Regions from separate parts of the Pedobacter sp. 22226 genome, predicted to be linked through region 1. Evidence: riboswitches for the same ligand, from Rfam matches in the RefSeq annotation. Region 1 holds a riboswitch; the other holds the start of a gene.
What was found. Region 1 has a riboswitch for fluoride ahead of ACTJKC_RS03625 (hypothetical protein). Riboswitches for the same ligand answer to the same signal wherever they lie in the genome.

Region 1 (10,018 bases):
GCAGTGAAGAGGCATCAAAGCGGACCACCTGCGGAGGCAAAGCGCCTGGAGGGAAGAACTTCATGGCCCGGTTAACCTGCAAGGCAACCTGGGCAGAAGCCTCTGCCATATTGGTGCTTTCATAAAAACTCAGCTTTAGCATCGTCAAACCCTGAATGTTTTTGGCGGTAATATTCTTAACGCCATTAACATAAAGAAACTGATCCTGTAGACGAGTGGAGAAGAAGCCCTCCATCTGTTGTGGAGACATACCTCCGTAGGATTCAATAACATATATTGTCGGCGAATTAAGCTGGGGGAAAATATCTATTGGGATCTTCAGCGCACTGAGAACTGCAAAGAGCAGTAAACTCGCGGTGATCACCACTGTTGTAATCGGCTTTTTCAGGGCCGAGGTAACCATTGACATATCTTTATTATTTTAATGTGTTTAACAGTGAATCTACTTGGTTGGTGGCGATAGCCTTTTGAAAAAGCGCCCGGATGTACAGATATTTTGCGTTGACAAAATCGGTTTCTGCACGGTAAAGGATGGTCAGGGCTGCATTGAGCTCAATGATGTCGGTCAGCCCGTTCTTATAAAGCGAGAGCTTCTGGCGATACCCTGCGGCCGCTGCCTTTAGCTGGTTTGGTATTTCATCGAGTCTTTTATGCGCGGTACTGATCTCAAGGCCTGCCTGAAGGGCGGCATTTGATAACATTAGCCGCTCCTGCTGTAGTTCCTTTAAGTAAAAATTGCTACTGGCCTTTTGGGTCCTAAGCTTCAACTGACGCCTGCGCAGATCAAATAAGTTATAACTGATCCCTACGCCCACGAGGTAATTTTCCCGTTGCCATTCCAAGCCATTCGAGAGACTGTTGAAATTATCATTGGCATCAATGCTTGATCCCCTTGACCAGGCAGCAGCTTGCAGGCTTACCTTTGGATTATAGGCTTTTTTGACCAGGTTTTCCTTCTCAACGCTGCTTAGATAATTGCTTTTGTAGAAATCAAGCAGCGGATGGCTTGAACTGTCGGTCAACTTTACCGATAGGTTTACCTCAAGCGATTTTAGCCGATCCAGGATCGTACTGTCAGCGACAATACTTTCCGGATTTAGCCCGCTGATTGCTGCAATGTCGAGCTGAACCTGTCTGTAGGTATTGTCCATTTCAATATAGTTCAATCTTGATTTGGAGAGTTCGGCCCCTGCGATACTGGTATCCACACCCGGACGCACACCGCTTCTGGCAAGGGATAAAATCGAACGGTTGATCTGCTCATTGCGACTGATATTGCTTGCTTGAATGGATAGCATGTCCTGAAGCTTTAGTAGACTCAGGTAATCATCAATAGCGATGGCCCTTGTCTGGTATCGGCGCTGGGCAAACTTGGATCGTTCAACGACAAGTTCTGATTTGGCGACTGCATTCTGAGCTTTATAGGCACCAAAATTATAGACCTCCCAATCAAGGGAGACAATACCAAGATTAGTAAGTGTAGCCTTGGTAGTGCTTTCAGTCCTAACACCTCTGGAATTGGAAGGAACAATACCAAAGGCCATGTATGGCCCTGCAACATTATTGTTTGAGCCCAGATCTGCCTGATAATTAAGCTTCAGATTTGGAAGGGCATTCGCCGCGGTCTCTCTTAACTGGGCGGCACGTATATCAACTGTTGCTGAATCAGCGGCCAGTGAAGGTGAAAAAGCGGTCACGTGATCGATCAGATCAACGATCCCGATGGGCTTTGGGGAGGTTTGGGCATGGCTTTCCAGCCCCATATATAAAAGTGGGAACAAACAGAAAATCTGTTTAATACGGATCATGTCTTTAAATTAAAATTTAAGGAAAAAGATTTGACGGACGTCTTGGACAGGAAACACGGTGATTAACCGGCCGTCGTCACTTCATCATTTGAAGGACCTGTCAATAAAAGAAAATTGAGATAAATCTCAGATCCGAAAGACCTGGTTGGAAATATAAATTGGGACTGATCCGGCAATCCTGTATCTGATCTCAAGAAAATACCTGTTTAGGTTAGAGGCTAAAAGCGAAAGCCCCAAAAATAAGATGACGCCGATAAGAAAAGCTTCCAAAACAGGAAGCACGGTTTTCTTGCGTTCATCAAGGATACACTTAAATTGTCTGGTAATTTTTGAATCCTTTCCAAGCGGAGAAAAGCTACCTTTGTACTGCGCAGCTGATTTTATTCCCCGGGCGGACTCTAAAAGGGAGAGGTTGGATAAAAAAAAGATATTGCCCAAAGAGATAATCAGGTACAGCAAGACGACTCCAATTATAGAGCAATTTGGTACCTGCTTAACTTTCAAACCCTTCAAATTTAACAACCTAAATATATAGGCGCTAAAATCTGCATTAATCTAAAAAGATGAGAGGATAAACCGCAACAAAACCGTTACAAAATATCAACAAATATTAGGTTACGATATTTCTCACCCTACTTTCGATTGTCATCGAATAATTTCTTTTTCCTATACTGTCCCTCCATCTTGTTGTTCAAAACTTTATCAAAATTAACCACAGCTTCACAATGCTCAAAAAGGGTCGAACTTCCGCGGGTTGACCCTACTAAGTGGCAATATGAGGCATCTAAAAAGTATGCCTCTTATTTTTTAAACATTAAGAACTTGAAAATAAGTCACTTACAATAGATTAAATTGAATTTTTCGGTTCGAACTTTTTAGAATTTTCCCTAAAATTAAGATATACCGCAACTATTTATAAAACACCAATTGTCTAGACATCAGTGTTGAACTCCATAAACTGCTATCTAATTAGCCAAATAAGCATGTGGATTAGTTTCAATTGCGAACATCGATCAGCTTGAATATTATTCAATTATAGGATAAACGGGGGGAAATCCGTTTGGTCTAAATTTTTTTACAATTATGCGCAAATGCCATGTAGCTTGCATTTAATTTAGAAGGTACATACCCTCGGTTTAACAACGTGATTGATTTAACACCGCCATTGAAATGAAATTTGTATTTTTTGTTTTTTGAAATAATTTGATGAAGCGGGAATTGAAAGTTCATGCATTATTTAATGCATTCCTCAACTCGCATCTAGCCTTCATTTTCATAGAATTCGAATTATCAAGTACTCATCATCAAAAACTGAAATTCTTATTTGAATAATGGAATGAGTTTATGAGAATCATATCCTAAAAAACCCATTTTTTTAAGGCTAGAGAAAGGACATACCAAGAACAACCTCAAACCTTGGTAAATATCAAATAATGAGGGAATAATGAAAATAAAATGAATGGAATAAATTTGCCTATTTATAAAAATGAAAGGGCAACTAGAATGCTGCCCTTAATCAATTAATGCTCACGGTGATTGGCATCTTAAGCAGCTACTCCTGTCATTCTTCTGCATTCTTCCGCACAAGCCTTACAAGCATCTGCACATTCCTGACAATGCTGGGTATGATGATTACTACACTCATCTCCGCATTGCTGGCAAATATCTGCGCAAATACGGCAAATGTCTTGAGCAAAAGAGCTAGCCATACTCATCAATTGAGCGGCAGAGTAGCAGATGGCTGCACATTGCATATCAAGCTCAATACACCGCGCCATCATTTTCACGTCTTCTTCCTGAGTGCATGAACTTGCACAATGATTGCAAATTGAAGCACACTTTAAGCATGCATCAATACAGTTTTTCCATTCATGGTATCCCATAACTTTAATTTTTTAGGGTTATAAAAAAAATTCCTATATAGATAACATGGTTATTTCCAGGCGGTTTCATTTTGTTTAAGAAAAGCTTTAATCCCGTGATATGATGCTTGTTTAAACGGTAGAAGAATAAGAAACTGGTTCTCGTATTCAAATAAGGAGGAATAGTGATAAATTAAATTCTCAACACCTACTTTAAGATTTTGCACATCATTTTATTAGTATTATATTTGCAATACGGAAATGGTGTCCTTCCGATTCAACCGCTTTTTTCAAAAGCTGATGGCGCCTACAATAGAAATTCCAGCAGGTAATAAAATCTGCCGGTCAAAGTATTGTAGGTGAAAAAATTAAAAATAAATTCTCAACTCTTATTGCTGGCAGCTATCTTAATTGCGCTTGTCTTACTTTGTCTGTCTGCCAAAGTGAGATCAGTGTTAGCAATGGTCCTGCCGGTTGAAACTGAATGGTTCTTGTGGATAAATCAGCACCATAATGCATTCTGGGATACGATCATGTACTGGGCCAGTGATAAGCGTTTTTGGCTTCCTTTTTATGCCTTCATTATTTATTGCCTCTTCCAGAATTTCTGCAAAAAAATTTGGCAGGTTCTTATTACCATTGCGCTACTAGTTGCTAGTGCAGATCAGATTGCTTCAGGACTGATTAAAAACACCGTTAAGCGTCTACGCCCTTCCCATGAACCGAATCTAACTACGATCATTCATTTAAGTAAAGCAGGTGCGGGTGGGATGTATGGATGGCCATCCGCTCTTTCATCACCTATCTTCAAAAGCATTCTTTCCGCTGGTTCGGCATTTACCGGATCATTGCCGGAGCAACGGTTCTTGTACTCATTTACTTTGGAATTATTCAATAACGGAAAATTAACATAAAACTATGTGGTGGATCTACGCGCTATTATCAGCTTTCTTTGCTTCCCTTACGGCCATCTTTGCAAAAGTCGGCGTAACCAATGTCAATTCTGATTTGGCTACTGCCATACGAACGGTGGTAATACTGATTGTAGCCTGGGGGATCGTAATGGCCAGAGGCGAACTTAAAGGAATTACGGAACTGTCAAAGCATAACCTGCTATTTCTTTTTTTATCTGGCCTTGCCACCGGCTTGTCCTGGATATTCTACTACAAGGCTTTGCAGATCGGGAAAGTGTCCCAGGTCGCCCCTGTTGATAAGTTGAGTGTTGCCCTAACTATTATACTTGCAATGGTGTTCCTGAAAGAAGCTCTTACCCTGAAAGTATTCTTTGGTGCCCTGCTGATCATTGGGGGAACACTGGTTTTGATCTTTTGAGAAACTCAATTATTTGTAAGCAACCGAAATACTAAAAATCAATATAAAACAAAAAACTATGAAATTAACTAAAATTCATGCCCGTGAAATTTTGGATTCCAGGGGCAATCCGACAGTAGAAGTAGAAGTCACTCTTAACGGAACAACAGCAAGGGGTATTTCTCCATCCGGGGCAAGTACGGGTGAAAAAGAAGCCGTAGAGCTTAGAGATGGTGATCCAGAGCGCTATAATGGTAAAGGCGTGGAAAAAGCAGTAAAAGGGATTAACGTCGAAGTCGGCAAATCAGTCACCGGCTTATCCTTTGAGGGTCAGCAGGCCTTCGATGATCATATAATTGGTCTGGATGGAACCGAGAATAAATCAAGGCTCGGCGCAAATGCGATGCTTGCGGCCTCAATCGCCTTCGCCCGGGCTTCGGCCGTTGCAAAAGGGATTCCCTTGTATAGGCAGCTAGTGGAAAGGGAAGGTTACGTAATGCCCGTACCGTGCATGAATGTCATTAATGGGGGAAGGCATTCTGATAACAACATCGATTTTCAGGAATTTATGATTGCCCCTCATAACGCCCCCTCGTTTAAGGAAAGTATCCGTATGGGCGAAGCTGTTTTTCATTCCCTGAGAAGTCTGCTAAAAGCGAAAGGCTATTATACCGGAGTTGGTGACGAAGGTGGGTTTGCGCCAAATCTGAGTTCTAATGAGGAAGCCGTCCAAATCATCATGGAAGCGATACATATTGCCGGTTTTGCTCCAGGCAAGGATATTTCCCTTTGTCTTGACCCAGCGACCAGCGAAATGTGGAATAATGGAAAATATGAATTTTATAAAAGTTCTAAAGAACGGATCACAACAGATGAAATGATTGGCTTTTGGGAAGGATGGTTAAAAGAGTACCCAATTATCCTGTTGGAAGACGGGTTGGGCGAAAACGATTGGGAGGGATGGAAAAAGCTGACCAGCCTTTTGGGAGACAAAGTGGAATTGGTTGGAGATGATATATTCTGCACCAACCCGAGTATTATCCAGCAGGGAATCGACCAGGGCATTGCAAACAGCGTACTGATTAAATTGAACCAGATCGGTACAGTTTCCGAAACGCTAAAGGCCGTAGAACTAGCCCAAAAAAACGGTTACAATTGCTTTATTTCTCACCGCAGTGGTGAAACTGAAGACACGACAATTGCGGATCTGGTTGTCGCTACCGGTGCGGGGCACATCAAAACAGGAAGTGGCTGCCGCTCTGAAAGGGTATCTAAATTTAACCAGTTGCTTCGGATAGAAGAAGAACTTGGTGATAGGGCATCATTTGCAGGAATCAATACTTTTTATAAAAAATTATAAATCAGCCGCTAACCTACAATGAAACATAATAAATTTTTATTTGAACACCTTTCGGTTTTTAAATATGCGGTTCGATGGACGCTGCTTATACTTCCTGTTGCCATTGCAATAGGAAGTATGGTTGCCTTGTTCCTTTGGCTGCTAGGCTGGGCCATTCACTTTCGCTTTCAGCATACCTGTCTCATTTTTCTGCTACCTTTAGCAGGTATTGTGATCCACCTGATTTATCAGTCAGTTGGTAGGTCCTCAGAAAAAGGAAATAACCTGATCATGGATGAAATCCATAGGCCGGGTGGTGGAGTGCCCAGGCAGATGGCGCCAGTAATCTTAATAACTACAGTGATTACCCATTTGTTTGGCGGATCGGCTGGAAGAGAGGGAACCGCGGTACAAATCGGAGGAAGCATCGCAGGAATGTTTAGCCGCTGGTTTAAGCTAAATGAGGTAGACACCAAGATGCTCCTTACCGCGGGAATTGCAGCCGGGTTTGGGGCGGTGTTCGGAACACCGCTCACCGGTGCCATATTTGCAATGGAAGTTCTGGCCATTGGAAGAATAGAGTACAAGGCTTTACTTCCCGCATTAATTGCCAGCGTGCTTGGTGATCTTACTGTCTCTGCCTGGGGCATCCATCATACCGCTTATCACATCGATCTCATAGAGAAAAGTGCCTACTTTCTATCTGAATACCTGCCGGTAAACCTACTCCTGCTTAGTAAGGTTATTCTAGCATCCACATTGTTTGGTCTGGCCAGCTACCTGTTTGCTGTAATGGTGCATGAGATCAAGGCCTTTTTTTCTAAAGTATGTAAGATCCAGTGGCTTATTCCTGTTATCGGTGGTCTGATTATTATAGGCTTGACTTACGCCATCGGGAAACCGGATTACTTAAGTTTGGGCGTGGATAGCGAATACCAAGGAGCCGTTACAATTCCCTCTGCTTTTCAGCCTGGTGGAGCAGATACTTGGAGCTGGTTATGGAAGACCATTTACACAACTTTAACATTAGGAACTGGATTTAAAGGTGGTGAGGTAACGCCTTTGTTTTATATTGGCGCAACATTAGGCAATGCACTTTCGACCTTATTAAATGCTCCAGTTAGTTTGTTTGCTGCCCTTGGATTTATTGCTGTTTTTGCTGGTGCAACGAATACACCCCTTGCCTGTACGATTATGGGTATAGAACTTTTTGGTAGTGAATACACCATGTTTTTTGCGGTAGCCTGTTTTACAGCCTATTTTTTCAGTGGCCATTCAGGTATATATTCTTCACAGCGTATTGCGGTACCCAAAATATTTACGGGAACATAAAATATTGACTTATCCTGTTCCTGTGGATTATCATAAAGAGGTGAAATTTTTATAAGATCCTTGACCAATGCAATCAGCAATTTATATCAAAAAACAACGCTATATCGACCGCTTTCCTTCCTCTCTTTTCTAAAGCATCAAGTACAGATGATTTAACTGCCTATGTTGTTTTAATAAGGTAGAGCAGTAAAAGTATACTAGCTATGAAAACTAAAGCGGTTAAAACTTTAACAAAAAGTGTTGAATGGTAATACACCCCCTGATTCAATTGTTCTTTCGTTGAATTATATCTTAAGTAAGAACAAATGATAGTAATTGCTCCCAGGGCAACTAGAAAAATCCCGATAATGCGGGAATCTCCGGTTTGGTGCAGGGGCACTTTACTCCCCAGTGCGGCACTGATCTGCTTGATAAATAGCGAGAATTTCATCACCACGAAGCCAAATCCCATGATACCAATACTGGTTCTGATCCAGGCCAAAAATGTTCTTTCATTAGCCAAATGGTCTCCTGCATGCTGTTTGGTGTTTTCCTGATCTTGAATTTTCATCTTGTTCTGTATCGGTATATTACAGCAATATATTTGCATGTTATGTCAATATCGATGCCAGTTTGGAGATGATAACCCTGGTATCCCGGATGCAAGTAAGCCTGTTTGATTCAGTGCCGGCAGGATAGCAGGTAACTGCAATTTCTTCGATAAACGATAAGCCTGATAGGTCAATAGATTCTTTAACCTCTTGTTCAATGCTTTTCATTAGGATCATGATTAATCGGGGTTGATATGTTCTGATTTTATGAGCTAATTGCTCTATTCCCCCCTGCCTCTGGTTTTTTCTGATTTTAACTGACGATTTATCAATAGGTGTACAAGTTAGATGTTCCAAAAAGCATCCCGTGCCTTTAAAGAACTGCAAAAAATCTTCTACAGATTTAAAATCGCCAAATACCTCACTAAATGCAAGATAAATTGTTCGAAACAGATTAGTATTTCCCAGGTAAAAATGTTTATCGTCACCTCCAGGAGCTTCAGAAACAAAGAGCAGCAGCACTTTAGCTGGCTGATATTGCCTCGAAATTTCGGTAACACTATACATTATAGTTGTAGCTTTTAGCGAAGCGCATAAATAGTTCCGCCAGAGCGTCCTGCTGACCATGAAGCTGAATGAAATGAAACGGCCTTTCGATAACCATATCCTTGATATCTATGATGCGGCATTCATTATTCTTGAGCTCTTTCAATATGGAGTGGATAGATAAAAAAGCCAGGCATTTGCTGTGAATCAAATAGGATTTAATGCTTTCGGTACTACCTAACTGCATTTCTATATTTAAGTCCCCCACCTTTATCTGGTGTGCTTTTAAAGCATATGCAATAACATCTAGTGTACCAGAACCAGGTTCACGAAGTAATAAATCATAATCCTTCAACTCATTCGGTTTGATCATTTCCTTTTTCATGGCATAATTGTGACCAGAACACACCAGCACCAGCTCGTCTTTTAGATATTGTTCGTATTTAATCTGTGGGTTCCGGGAGATGCCTTCAATGATTCCAAAATCTATTTCCTTAGCAATCAAACGCTGCTCTACATCTTCTGTGTTTCCGGTAACCAGTTGAATTTGTATATCCTTAAACTTATTGTGAAACTGTGCCAATACAGGTGGAATGATATATTGTGCCACAGTACTGCTGGCACCAATCCTCAATATTCCTTTATGCTGTTTAGTAAGTAGATTCATATCATATTCCAGTTCCCGGTAAGTTCCAAAAATCTGTTCTGCGTAATGCAACAATAATTCGCCGGCTGGGGTGAGGCTGATTTTTTTGTTTCCACTGCGTTCAAATAATGACATTTTGAACTCCTGCTCTAATTCTTTAATGTGTTTGGTTACAGCAGGCTGACTGATAAATAACTCTGCCGAGGCCTTTGTAAAATTCAGCCTTTTAGCGACAGCATAAAATACTTGCAAACGGAAATCTATCATACACGGTTTTAGTAGATAACCTAAGATACAAACAATTTGTTTCAACGGGTACTGACATCATAACCTTACGTTATCATCAATAACTTTTTATGCTTTTTCTGATGAGTAGAATAAATGCACATTTGTAACAGAAAAATATTGGTTATGAATAAGGAATCAACAGAAAAAGAAATCAGACAAGCACTTATATATACAGCCAGGACAACGGCTATCATTGCGTTTCTATTTGTTGCTTGTGGAACCATTTTCATCTGCACTTTATTTTTTAATGGGCAGCCAGATGTAGTGACAGCAAAAACCAAACAGGATGTGGAAACCGGTATAGCTGCTGTTAACGTCAAAAGCCAGGTTGTACCTGCTGATGCCTGGAAAGCGCC
Region 2 (10,018 bases), on a different contig from region 1:
AATCCCGGTATGGCCCGAAAATAAGTAAGCCATGACACAGGCCAGTGCAATATAAATCCCCGATGCAGTACCAAAAAGCTCTACACCCATAAAAATGCAGGCCAAGGGAGTGTTTGCTGCGCCGGCAAATACTGCTACAAAACCCATTCCGGCCAGTAAGCCAAAAGGTAAAGGGATAAATAAACTTAAGAAACTACCTAATGTAGCCCCAATAAAGAAAAGTGGAGTTACTTCGCCACCTTTAAAACCAGCACCCAGGGTAAGTGCGGTTAAAAACAATTTAATAGCGAAAGTATAATAAGCTTCTTGTTGGGTAAATGCTTCTGATATAACTGGAATGCCCAGGCCAATATAACGTGTATTACCAATCAGATAAATAATTCCGATTAAAATAATACCGCCCACGAATGGCCTTAAAGGCGGATATTTAATTTTTCCAAAAAGCCTGGTCAAACCATGGTTTAAAGCAGAAAAACTTCTGGCGGTAAGTCCGAATAATATTCCGGCACCTAAAGATAGCAATAAATTAACCGAGCCTATTTCTGGTACAGCAGCAATAGCATAATGTGTATGACCAACGCCCCATGCCTTGCAGGCATAGTCGGCAATAACTGCCGTAATAAAGGAGGGTAGGATAGCGCTATAGGTTATACTCCCCACAACAAAAACTTCCAGTCCAAATACTGCTCCGGCCAATGGTGTGCCGAAAACAGAGGCAAAACCTGCACTAATTCCACAAATAAGGATTATTTTTCTGTCCCTTGCTTTCAGTTTTAATAATTTCGTAAACTGATCGGCAAATGCTCCGCCAATTTGTACTGCTGTACCTTCTCTACCCGCCGAGCCGCCGAATAAATGGGTAATAATAGTACCCGCAAAAATGAGCGGTGCCATAATAATCGGGATTACTTTTTTAGGCGATTGGAGTTCTTCAATTAAAAGGTTATTCCCTTTAACCACCGATGCTCCCCAATAATGATAGGTCAGGCCAATCATTAAGCCTGCAAGGGGCAAAAAGGCAATTATCCAAAGGTGTTGCTCGCGGTAATTGGTTGCCCAGGTTAAAGTGCTTAGAAACAGGGCAGAGGCAGAGCCGATAATAACTCCCAATAGGGCAGAAATCAGTAACCATTTTAAGGTGCTTAATAAAAGTAATCCAAAATCGAAACGGATGAAATTTTTAGCAGACAGAAGAAATCCTTCTGTTAATTTTTTAACAGGCATTTTAAATCAATTTTAAATAAAATCGTAGGAGTCATCAGCCTGTCTGGCGGTTTTGGCGGCACCCCATCGCCATCGTTTCAAATGTATAAAATTTAGTCATTTGTTACAAAATCTTTATCACCTTTGTGCAGCTAACTTCAAACCATGGATTTCACACCAGAAATAAAAGATAAACTACACCAACTACAAGAAAAGTACACGGCAATGGGGCAGGATATGGCTTCTTACCTCGACGGATTGTTGTATGCCGATTTCCTAACCTACTGGGATTATATCCACTTAGATACTTTATTAAGCCTGCAAAGTCCGAAAACACCATTTCCTGATGAAGAAATTTTCATCATGTACCACCAGATCACCGAGCTTTATTTTAAGCTTGCACTGCATGAATGTACGCAGATTGCTGAACATGAAAATTTAACTGTCGAATTTTTTACCGCACGCGTAAAACGGATCAATGCTTATTTTAATGCCTTAACCACTTCTTTTGAGGTGATGGTTGATGGGATGGAAAAAGAACAGTTTTTAAAGTTTCGTATGTCGCTGTTACCTGCCAGCGGTTTCCAGTCCGGTCAGTATAGAATGATCGAAATCTGTGCGACTGATTTTATTCGTTTGGTAGATAAATCGAAACGCGAAGAATTAAGTACAGCAACCATAGAAGAACAATTTGAAAATATCTACTGGAAATTCGGCGCAACAGAACTGGCCTCGGGCAAGCAGACTTTAACTTTAAAACAGTTTATTAAAAAATATGCTGCTCAATTTTTACAGCTGGCGAAAGATCGTTCTTTAACCAATTTTTCGTCACTATACCATCAGTTACAGGCCAATGGAGCAGATGTTACGGCTCTTGCTGAAGAATTACGCAAGCTGGATCTGTATGTAAATGTAGAATGGCCATTGTCGCATTATAAATCAGCCGTGCGCTATTTGGAAAAAGATCCTGTTGATGTTGCAGCAACCGGTGGAACCAACTGGCAGAAATATTTGCCTCCGCGTTTTCAAAAAAGAATTTTTTATCCCTTCTTATGGACTGATGAACAGATGGAAGAATGGGGTAAGGGTTGGGTGCTTAGTGTACTTAAAACACTCAAAAACAAAGATTAATATTATAAAAAGCTATTAAAAAAGGCTGTTTTTTACTAATTTGCGCGAAATAATTAATGATTGAATCAGAGAATGATAGAATGATTGAATTGCGTGATGCAAATCCATTCCTTCATTCAAAAATCAGTCATTCAAAATTAAACTAGTATGACCGAGACATTAGATATAAAAATCACTAAAGCAGACGAAACACGTTTAACTGTTACTGATTTTTCGCAATTACCGTTCGGTAAGGTTTTTACCGATCACATGTTTACTGCCGATTACGAAGATGGCGAATGGAAAAATTTACAGATTCTTCCATATGGCCCGATTCCGATGAGCCCTGCAATTTCTGCACTTCATTATGGCCAGGCAATTTTCGAAGGATTAAAAGCTTATCGCCAGCCTGATGGAAGAATCAGCGTGTTCCGTGCCGATAAAAACTTCGAACGTTTTAATAAATCGGCAGCAAGAATGTCGATGCCAACCATTCCCGAAGAAATTTTTATGCAGGGTTTGGCTGCCTTAATCAATGTTGATGAGCAATGGGTACCTAACCAGGAAGATTATGCATTGTATATCCGTCCGGTAATGTTCGCCATGGATCCGTATTTAGGAGTTAAAGCATCTGATACTTATAAATTTGCTTTATTAACTACTCCAACTGGTCCATATTACAGCAGCGCATTAAAAGTGAAGATTGAAACTGAATTTACACGTGCTGATGAAGGTGGCGTAGGTTTTGCCAAAACTGCCGGAAACTATGCTCGTTCATTATATCCGTTTGAGCAAGCTAAAAAAGAAGGTTACGATCAATTAATCTGGACAGATTCTGTAACCCATGAGTTTATTGAAGAGGCGGGAACTGCTAACCTGCTTTTTGTAATTAACGGTAAACTGGTTACCCCGTCTGTACGCAGTACCGTTTTAGATGGCGTTACACGCGATACCATTATTAAACTGGCAAAAGATGCCGGAGTGGAAGTTGAAGAGCGTAGGGTTTCTGTAAAAGAGGTAATTGAAGGCATTGAAAACGGTAGCTTAACCGAAGCTTTTGCTGCGGGAACTGCTGCTACAGTAACACATGTTGGCGAAATGGGCTACAATGGTCAGGTTTATAAATTAACTGATCCATCAACAAGACACATTTCTAATGGCATTGCTAAAAAATTAAACGATATCCGTTACGGTTTGGCGCCTGATGAATTTGGTTGGAACTGGGTTTTGTAATCTGAAACCTTATTAAAGATAGAACCCCGATGCAGAATGTGCATCGGGGTTTTGTTTTTTATTATCGTCATTTCGAGCGGAGTGCAACGCAGTCGGGAAATCTATCTCAAAATAGATCTCTCCGCTCCACTGCGTTTCGGTCGAGATGACAGCGCTTTATGAATGAACCATATTGCTTCTGACCTCAGATTTCGGCTTTCTGACTGCCTTATTTATCCAAAATCACCACACCTTTAGCTTCAAAAGCCATCTCCTTTTTAGGATCTGTAATTTTTGCTACTTCTTCAGGAGATTTTTTAGCATCTTCTGCATAATGACGTAAAGTTTCAACAGAAATGGTTTGTTTTTTGGCCAGGCCATCTAAAACTACTTTTTTTCCAACGATATCCATTGGCATAAAGAAGGCATAATCTTTAAAAGTTACCCGCATCGGATCGCCGTTTGGCATTTCCAACGTCATCCAGCAACCTTTTTTCTTGCACACATCTACTACCTTGCCTTCAATTTTCATATCCACAGTTTTCTTATCACCCATGGCAGCTTCCATTTTGGCGGCAGGTTTTACATCACCAGGTTTTACTTCTTCTCCAAATTTTTGACCAGTGTAAGCAGCCTGTGCAAATGCAAATGCTGTAAACAGGCAAAAGCTCAGGCTTAAAATGATTTTTTTCATCTCTTAGTGATTTATGATTATTCCATTGTTATCTTTTTCAAAGTTATTTAAAATTTTTCTAAATAGTGTTCCAAAAAAAATCCCCGTTAACATCCGTTAACGAGGAAAATCATCCCTATTTTCGTGTATATCACATCCTATGATGTACAACACGATATTATAGGCAAACCTGAATCCAAAAGTATCATTCTTGTTGCATTATGTTGTAATGCAATGGAAATCAGTTGTTTGTATGTTTTTGTTGATTTGGCTGTATGATGTTAAAACTGTGGAAATGGGGAACTTTATCACCAATGCTAAAAAATATGTTGAAATTTTTCCCCAATCTGGCTTAGCCGAAAACAAGACTAAATACTTCTTCTATCTTACTTACCGCTTTAATCTCAAGATTATATTTTTCTTTAGCGATTCCTTTTAAATTGTATTTGGATATATAAATCGTTTCGAAACCTAATTTATCTGCTTCAGCAATCCGTTGTTCAATGCGATTTACTGCCCTTATTTCTCCTGACAAACCAACTTCAGCCGCAAAACAATTCTTTGAGGAAACTGCAATGTCCTGTTGCGATGAAATAATGGCAATTAAAACTGCCAGATCGATGGCAGGATCTTCAACCCTGATTCCTCCGGCAATATTTAAAAAAACGTCTTGCGTGCTTAATCTAAAGCCACAGCGTTTTTCTAACACGGCTAAAAGCATGTTCATTCTCTTGGTATCAAAGCCTGTAGCAGAGCGTTGGGGCGTTCCGTAAGCAGCCGGACTCACTAAGGCCTGGGTTTCGATCAGCATTGGTCTGGCGCCTTCTAAAGTTGCAGCAATGGCAATGCCGCTTAATTCTTCATCACGTTGTGAGAGTAAAATTTCTGACGGATTAGATACTTCTCTTAAACCGCTACCCTGCATCTCGTAGATGCCCAGTTCTGCTGCAGCTCCAAAACGGTTTTTAATTGACCTCAAAATGCGGTAAACATGATGTCTGTCGCCTTCAAACTGCAAAACGGTGTCTACCATGTGTTCGAGTATTTTCGGGCCGGCAATGGCTCCGTCTTTGGTGATATGGCCAATTAAAAATACAGGCACTCCGGTTTCTTTGGCAAAACGAAGCAATTCTGCTGTACATTCCCGAACTTGCGATACACTTCCTGGTGTAGAATCGATATGGGCAGAATGCAAAGTCTGGATAGAATCGACCACCAAAATCTCAGGCTCCAGAATTTCGATCTGTTTAAAAATATTCTGTGTAGAAGTTTCGGTTAAAATATAACAGTTGGACGATGGATTTTCCTGAATCCTTTCGGCCCGCATTTTAATTTGCTGTTCGCTTTCTTCTCCAGAAATATACAGCAACTTTTTCCCTTTTATATTTAAGGCCAATTGCAGCATTAAGGTCGATTTACCAATACCCGGTTCTCCGCCAATTAATACTAAAGATCCTTCTACCAAACCGCCACCCAAAACACGGTCCAACTCTTTATCGCCCGTTAATATTCTTCGCTCAGTTGACGATTGGATTTCATCAACCTTGCTGGGCTTGCTTAATTTTCGACTTGTGGTATCACTTTTCCAGGTAGGTACTGATGCCGGGCTTTTTTCTACAATTTCTTCAACAAAAGTATTCCATTTATTGCATGACGGGCATTTGCCCAGCCATTTTGCCGATTCGTAGCCACAGCTCTGACAGAAATATGCGGTTTTTGATTTTGCCAATTGATTAAAATTTAAGATTACGAATTTAACCTTTCTTGTTGATAAACCCCACAGGTTTAAATCGGGGTTAATGTTATTTTTAATGAGGATAAAATTATGTTCTGTGGTTTTATATATGGGATGTCAGAATTATTAGAAAATTTAAGGGGGTGAGCCGGTCGGTAACTGCAGTCCCGCTATTTGTTCCAATCTTTTTAAACAACATGCTGTTGTGCTGAAGTACAAAGCATCTGTTTTATAGCCTGCAGCTGAAAAGGTTTAAGGGGCTGCAATTAAAAAGTATTTCCACTTCTATCGGGTTTATCATGTGAGTTTGTAGTTTAAAAAAATTTACAGCCTTTGTCCTCCTTTAAAATAAACCTGATAGAACGGAAAGCCCGCATTCCGGTTCTTTACCAATAAACCGGCACTGAATTGACATGGAGGAAGACTTGGAGGGATAGCAGGACTGCTGTACCCGAAATGTGCTGAACCCTGCTTTTCCCATAAAAATAGTGAACTCCGTTGGTCGGGATTTGTAATTTACAAAGGATTAAATTCCTTAGTTCGGAAGCAGGGATTGCAAATCCCGATTAACCTAAAGCAAAAAAGCCCGGATTTTTGGATCCGGGCTTCTGGTTAATGTTTTTAAGTTATAATTTAATCTCTTCGTCTTTAGCAGAGATAAAGTGAAACTCATTTAAATAGTACGATGATTGTGCCTTCACTTTAATCCACTGGCCATATTTAAAGAACCAGCGGCGCTGAAGGTTGAAAATGCCTTTTGTAATATAAGCTTCAATGTAAGGGTGTACGCAAAGGGTTACGCCTTTTTCATTCTGCTCTCTTAAAATATAATTAAGGTTGTTCTCAATATCATCCATTAAAACGATACTCGCTTTAATTTCTCCTGTCCCATCGCAGGCCGGGCATTTTTCTACCGTAACAATATTCATCTCCGGACGAACACGCTGCCGGGTAATCTGTACCAAACCAAATTTGCTCGGAGGCAGAATGGTGTGTTTGGCCCTATCCAATAACATCAGCTCACGCAAATAATCGAATAGCATTTTACGGTTTGTTGGTTTGTGCATATCGATAAAATCGATTACCACAATACCGCCCATATCGCGCAAGCGCAGTTGACGGGCAATTTCTTTAGCCGCCTCTTTGTTTACCTGTAAAGCGTTCTCTTCCTGATTTTCTTTACTGGCAGTACGGTTTCCACTGTTCACATCTATTACGTGCAGTGCTTCGGTATGCTCTACAACAAGGTAGGCGCCACCGGGTAAATTTACTGTTTTTCCGAAAGCATTTTTAATCTGCTTTTCTATCCCGAAGTGATCGAAGATGGGTTCTTTTTGCTTGTACAGTTTTACGATTTTTTCCATTTCAGGAGAAATATCGTGTACATAAGAACGGATATCATCGTACAACTCTGGTGTACTTACGTAAACGTTTGTAAAATCAGGGTTCAGAATATCACGTATTAACGTTGATGATCTGTCCATCTCTCCCCAAACTCTTTTTGAGGGTTCAGTAGAAGGTATTTTTTTAATGAAGTTTTCCCATTTAGCAATCAGATCCAAAAGATCTTTCTGCATTTCGGCAACTCCTCTGCCTTCAGAAACGGTTCTGATAATTACCCCAAAATTTTGGGGTTTAATACTCTCGATAATCTTTTTTAAACGATTACGTTCGGTATTACTTTTTATTTTTTTTGATACAGATATGGTATTGGAGAATGGCACCAGTACCACATACCTGCCGGCAATCGAAATGTCGGAACTTAAACGTGGTCCTTTAGTAGAAATTGGCTCTTTGGCAATTTGTACGGGTAGGAGCATGTTTTTGCTGAGCACATCAGAAATTTTGCCTGCCTTATTAATATCGGCTTCGAGCTTTAAATTATCTAATAATGTGCCTGTAACCGAGCCATTACGCTTGATCTTAGTTAGCTTAATTAAAGATTGCACCTGAGGGCCCAAATCAAAATAATGCAAAAAGGCATCTTTTTCATAACCAACATCCACGAAAGCAGCATTCAGGCCCGGCATAATTTTTTTAATGCGGCCCAAATAAATATCGCCTACGGCGTAGTTATTATTGATTTGTTCTTTGTGAAGCTCAACAAGTTGTTTGTCTTCAATCAACGCTATGGTAACTCCGGCAGGAGTCGAATTGATAATTAATTCTTTTACCAACAGCTACAGATTTAAGGCTTTCGCCTATTAACAAATGGATAGTAAATAAAAAACATTGATATAGCCAGAAAGATATACAATAAAAAAAATCATATAATTGTTTAAACCTCATAGTGTTTACTATGAGGTTTAACTGGCTTAATCAAAATAAGAAACTATTTTTTCTTATGTCTGTTTTTTCTTAAACGTTTTTTACGTTTGTGGGTAGCCATTTTATGTCTTTTTCTTTTTTTACCGCTTGGCATAGTTTTAAGTTTTAAATGTTTTTATTAATCTGTTAATTAATTTTTATTCTTTAGTTCAGCCACCTTCTTATCAATAAAAGATGATAAGGTTGGGTTAGCCGCTAATTTTTTGCTTGCTAAATAAGCATCTACTGCTTCTTTGTTTCTGCCTAAATTTTCTAAGGCGGTGCCTAAGTAGAAATAAGCTTCAGGCGTTGGTGCTTCTGCAATTACAGTTTTAAAACGTGGAATTGCTTTGTCAAACTGACCTGATTTGATAGAGAATAAGCCTAAATTCATATTCGCCTTAACATTTTTAGGTTCTTTAGCCACCACTTCGAGCAACATCGCAATACCTTGCATTGGTGCACCTAAGCCGTTTACTATTGTTACACCTAGGCCTGTTTTAGCTTCAATGTTTGCAGAGTCTTTCTCTAATGCATTTTTGTAAGATGTATTGGCTTTCTGCAATAAAGCAGGTTGTGCCAGGCTATCTTGTGTACTTTCAAAGGCTTTTATAAACTGGTTACCAGCTGCCAACCACGATTTTGCTGATGGTTCGCCCTGGGCAACAATTTCTAAATAAAGGGCAGACGGCGTAATTTGCTCCACATCATCCCATTTCTGGGCCAGTTGTTTTGCAACTTCGATCTTTTCTGCACCATTAGCACCTTTGTAGGTGTTTTCTAAAGCCGTAATATCTGTAGCCAGGTTTTTGTTGATTACATTTTTTGCAGCAGTAGATGATGTTTCGATGTTTAGTGCCGATGAAGAAGCAGCAGCTGCAGTACCGGCCATTGGACCGTTTGCAGGCATTTTGCCGTTTTCTTCAGTTGGTTTTACTAAACCCTTAATGTCTCTGGTAAATAGAAAGGCAACAAGCAATACAATCGCTCCAATAATGATGGTTTGTTTTGATCTGATGCTGCTATTCATAAATTAAGACTTAGGCTTCTACGTTAATTTTTTTTGAATTGCTTTTCACTTTGTCAACAAATACTTTTGCTGGTTTAAAGCTTGGAACAAAATGTTCCGGGATAATTATTGCAGTGTTTTTTGAGATATTTCTCGCAGTTTTTTGCGCTCTCTTTTTAACAACAAAGCTTCCGAAGCCCCTAACATATACATTTTCACCGCCAATCATGCTGGTTTTGATAACCTTGAAAAATGCCTCAACTGTTTCCTGTACATCAACCTTCTCAATTCCGGTTTTTGTTGATATTTCTGAAATAATATCTGCCTTAGTCATATTTTATTATTTATTATATTATGTGTTTTAATATTACTACTGTTTTGGGGTTGCAAAAGTATTGCTTTTTAATGAGATAGGGAAATAAAAGATGATTTTTTTATCTCCAGACTTATCACCCGATTGCAAGTTTTTTTTAAATCGGATAAATACACCGTAATTTGCAGTAATGACATTTCAAAATGAACTCATCAATTGGTATCTGCTAAACAAGAGAGATCTGCCCTGGAGGCATACCAATGATGCTTATACCATCTGGTTATCAGAGGTTATATTGCAACAAACAAGGGTAGAGCAGGGGCTTCCTTATTTCAATAAATTTTTAGAAAATTTCCCTACCGTTAGTGATTTTGCCGGTGCCACCGAGGCTAAGGTTTTAAAGCTCTGGCAGGGTTTGGGCTACTATTCTAGGGGTAGAAATATGCATGCTACGGC

Region 2: another riboswitch for fluoride. It lies ahead of ACTJKC_RS24040 (voltage-gated chloride channel family protein); the one in region 1 lies ahead of ACTJKC_RS03625 (hypothetical protein).

What each region holds. Positions count from the first base shown of each region.
Region 1 covers NZ_JBQEPB010000002.1:37,575-47,592, reverse strand. Annotated here, with positions in the region: gene ACTJKC_RS03640 (efflux RND transporter permease subunit) at 1-409, opposite strand, end outside; gene ACTJKC_RS03635 (TolC family protein) at 417-1,808, opposite strand; gene ACTJKC_RS03630 (four-helix bundle copper-binding protein) at 3,353-3,517, opposite strand; fluoride riboswitch at 3,919-3,987, shown strand; gene ACTJKC_RS03625 (hypothetical protein) at 4,030-4,584, shown strand; gene ACTJKC_RS03620 (EamA family transporter) at 4,589-5,002, shown strand; gene eno (phosphopyruvate hydratase) at 5,061-6,341, shown strand; gene ACTJKC_RS03610 (voltage-gated chloride channel family protein) at 6,360-7,652, shown strand; gene ACTJKC_RS03605 (YidH family protein) at 7,813-8,202, opposite strand; gene ACTJKC_RS03600 (hypothetical protein) at 8,243-8,704, opposite strand; gene ACTJKC_RS03595 (LysR family transcriptional regulator) at 8,742-9,641, opposite strand; gene ACTJKC_RS03590 (c-type cytochrome) at 9,786-10,018, shown strand, end outside.
Region 2 covers NZ_JBQEPB010000013.1:414-10,431, forward strand. Annotated here, with positions in the region: gene ACTJKC_RS24040 (voltage-gated chloride channel family protein) at 1-1,224, opposite strand, end outside; fluoride riboswitch at 1,243-1,304, opposite strand; gene ACTJKC_RS24045 (tryptophan 2,3-dioxygenase family protein) at 1,369-2,334, shown strand; gene ACTJKC_RS24050 (branched-chain amino acid aminotransferase) at 2,482-3,546, shown strand; gene ACTJKC_RS24055 (DUF4920 domain-containing protein) at 3,755-4,219, opposite strand; gene radA (DNA repair protein RadA) at 4,551-5,927, opposite strand; gene ACTJKC_RS24065 (Rne/Rng family ribonuclease) at 6,560-8,110, opposite strand; gene ACTJKC_RS24070 (tetratricopeptide repeat protein) at 8,392-9,270, opposite strand; gene ACTJKC_RS24075 (HU family DNA-binding protein) at 9,281-9,583, opposite strand; gene mutY (A/G-specific adenine glycosylase) at 9,753-10,018, shown strand, end outside.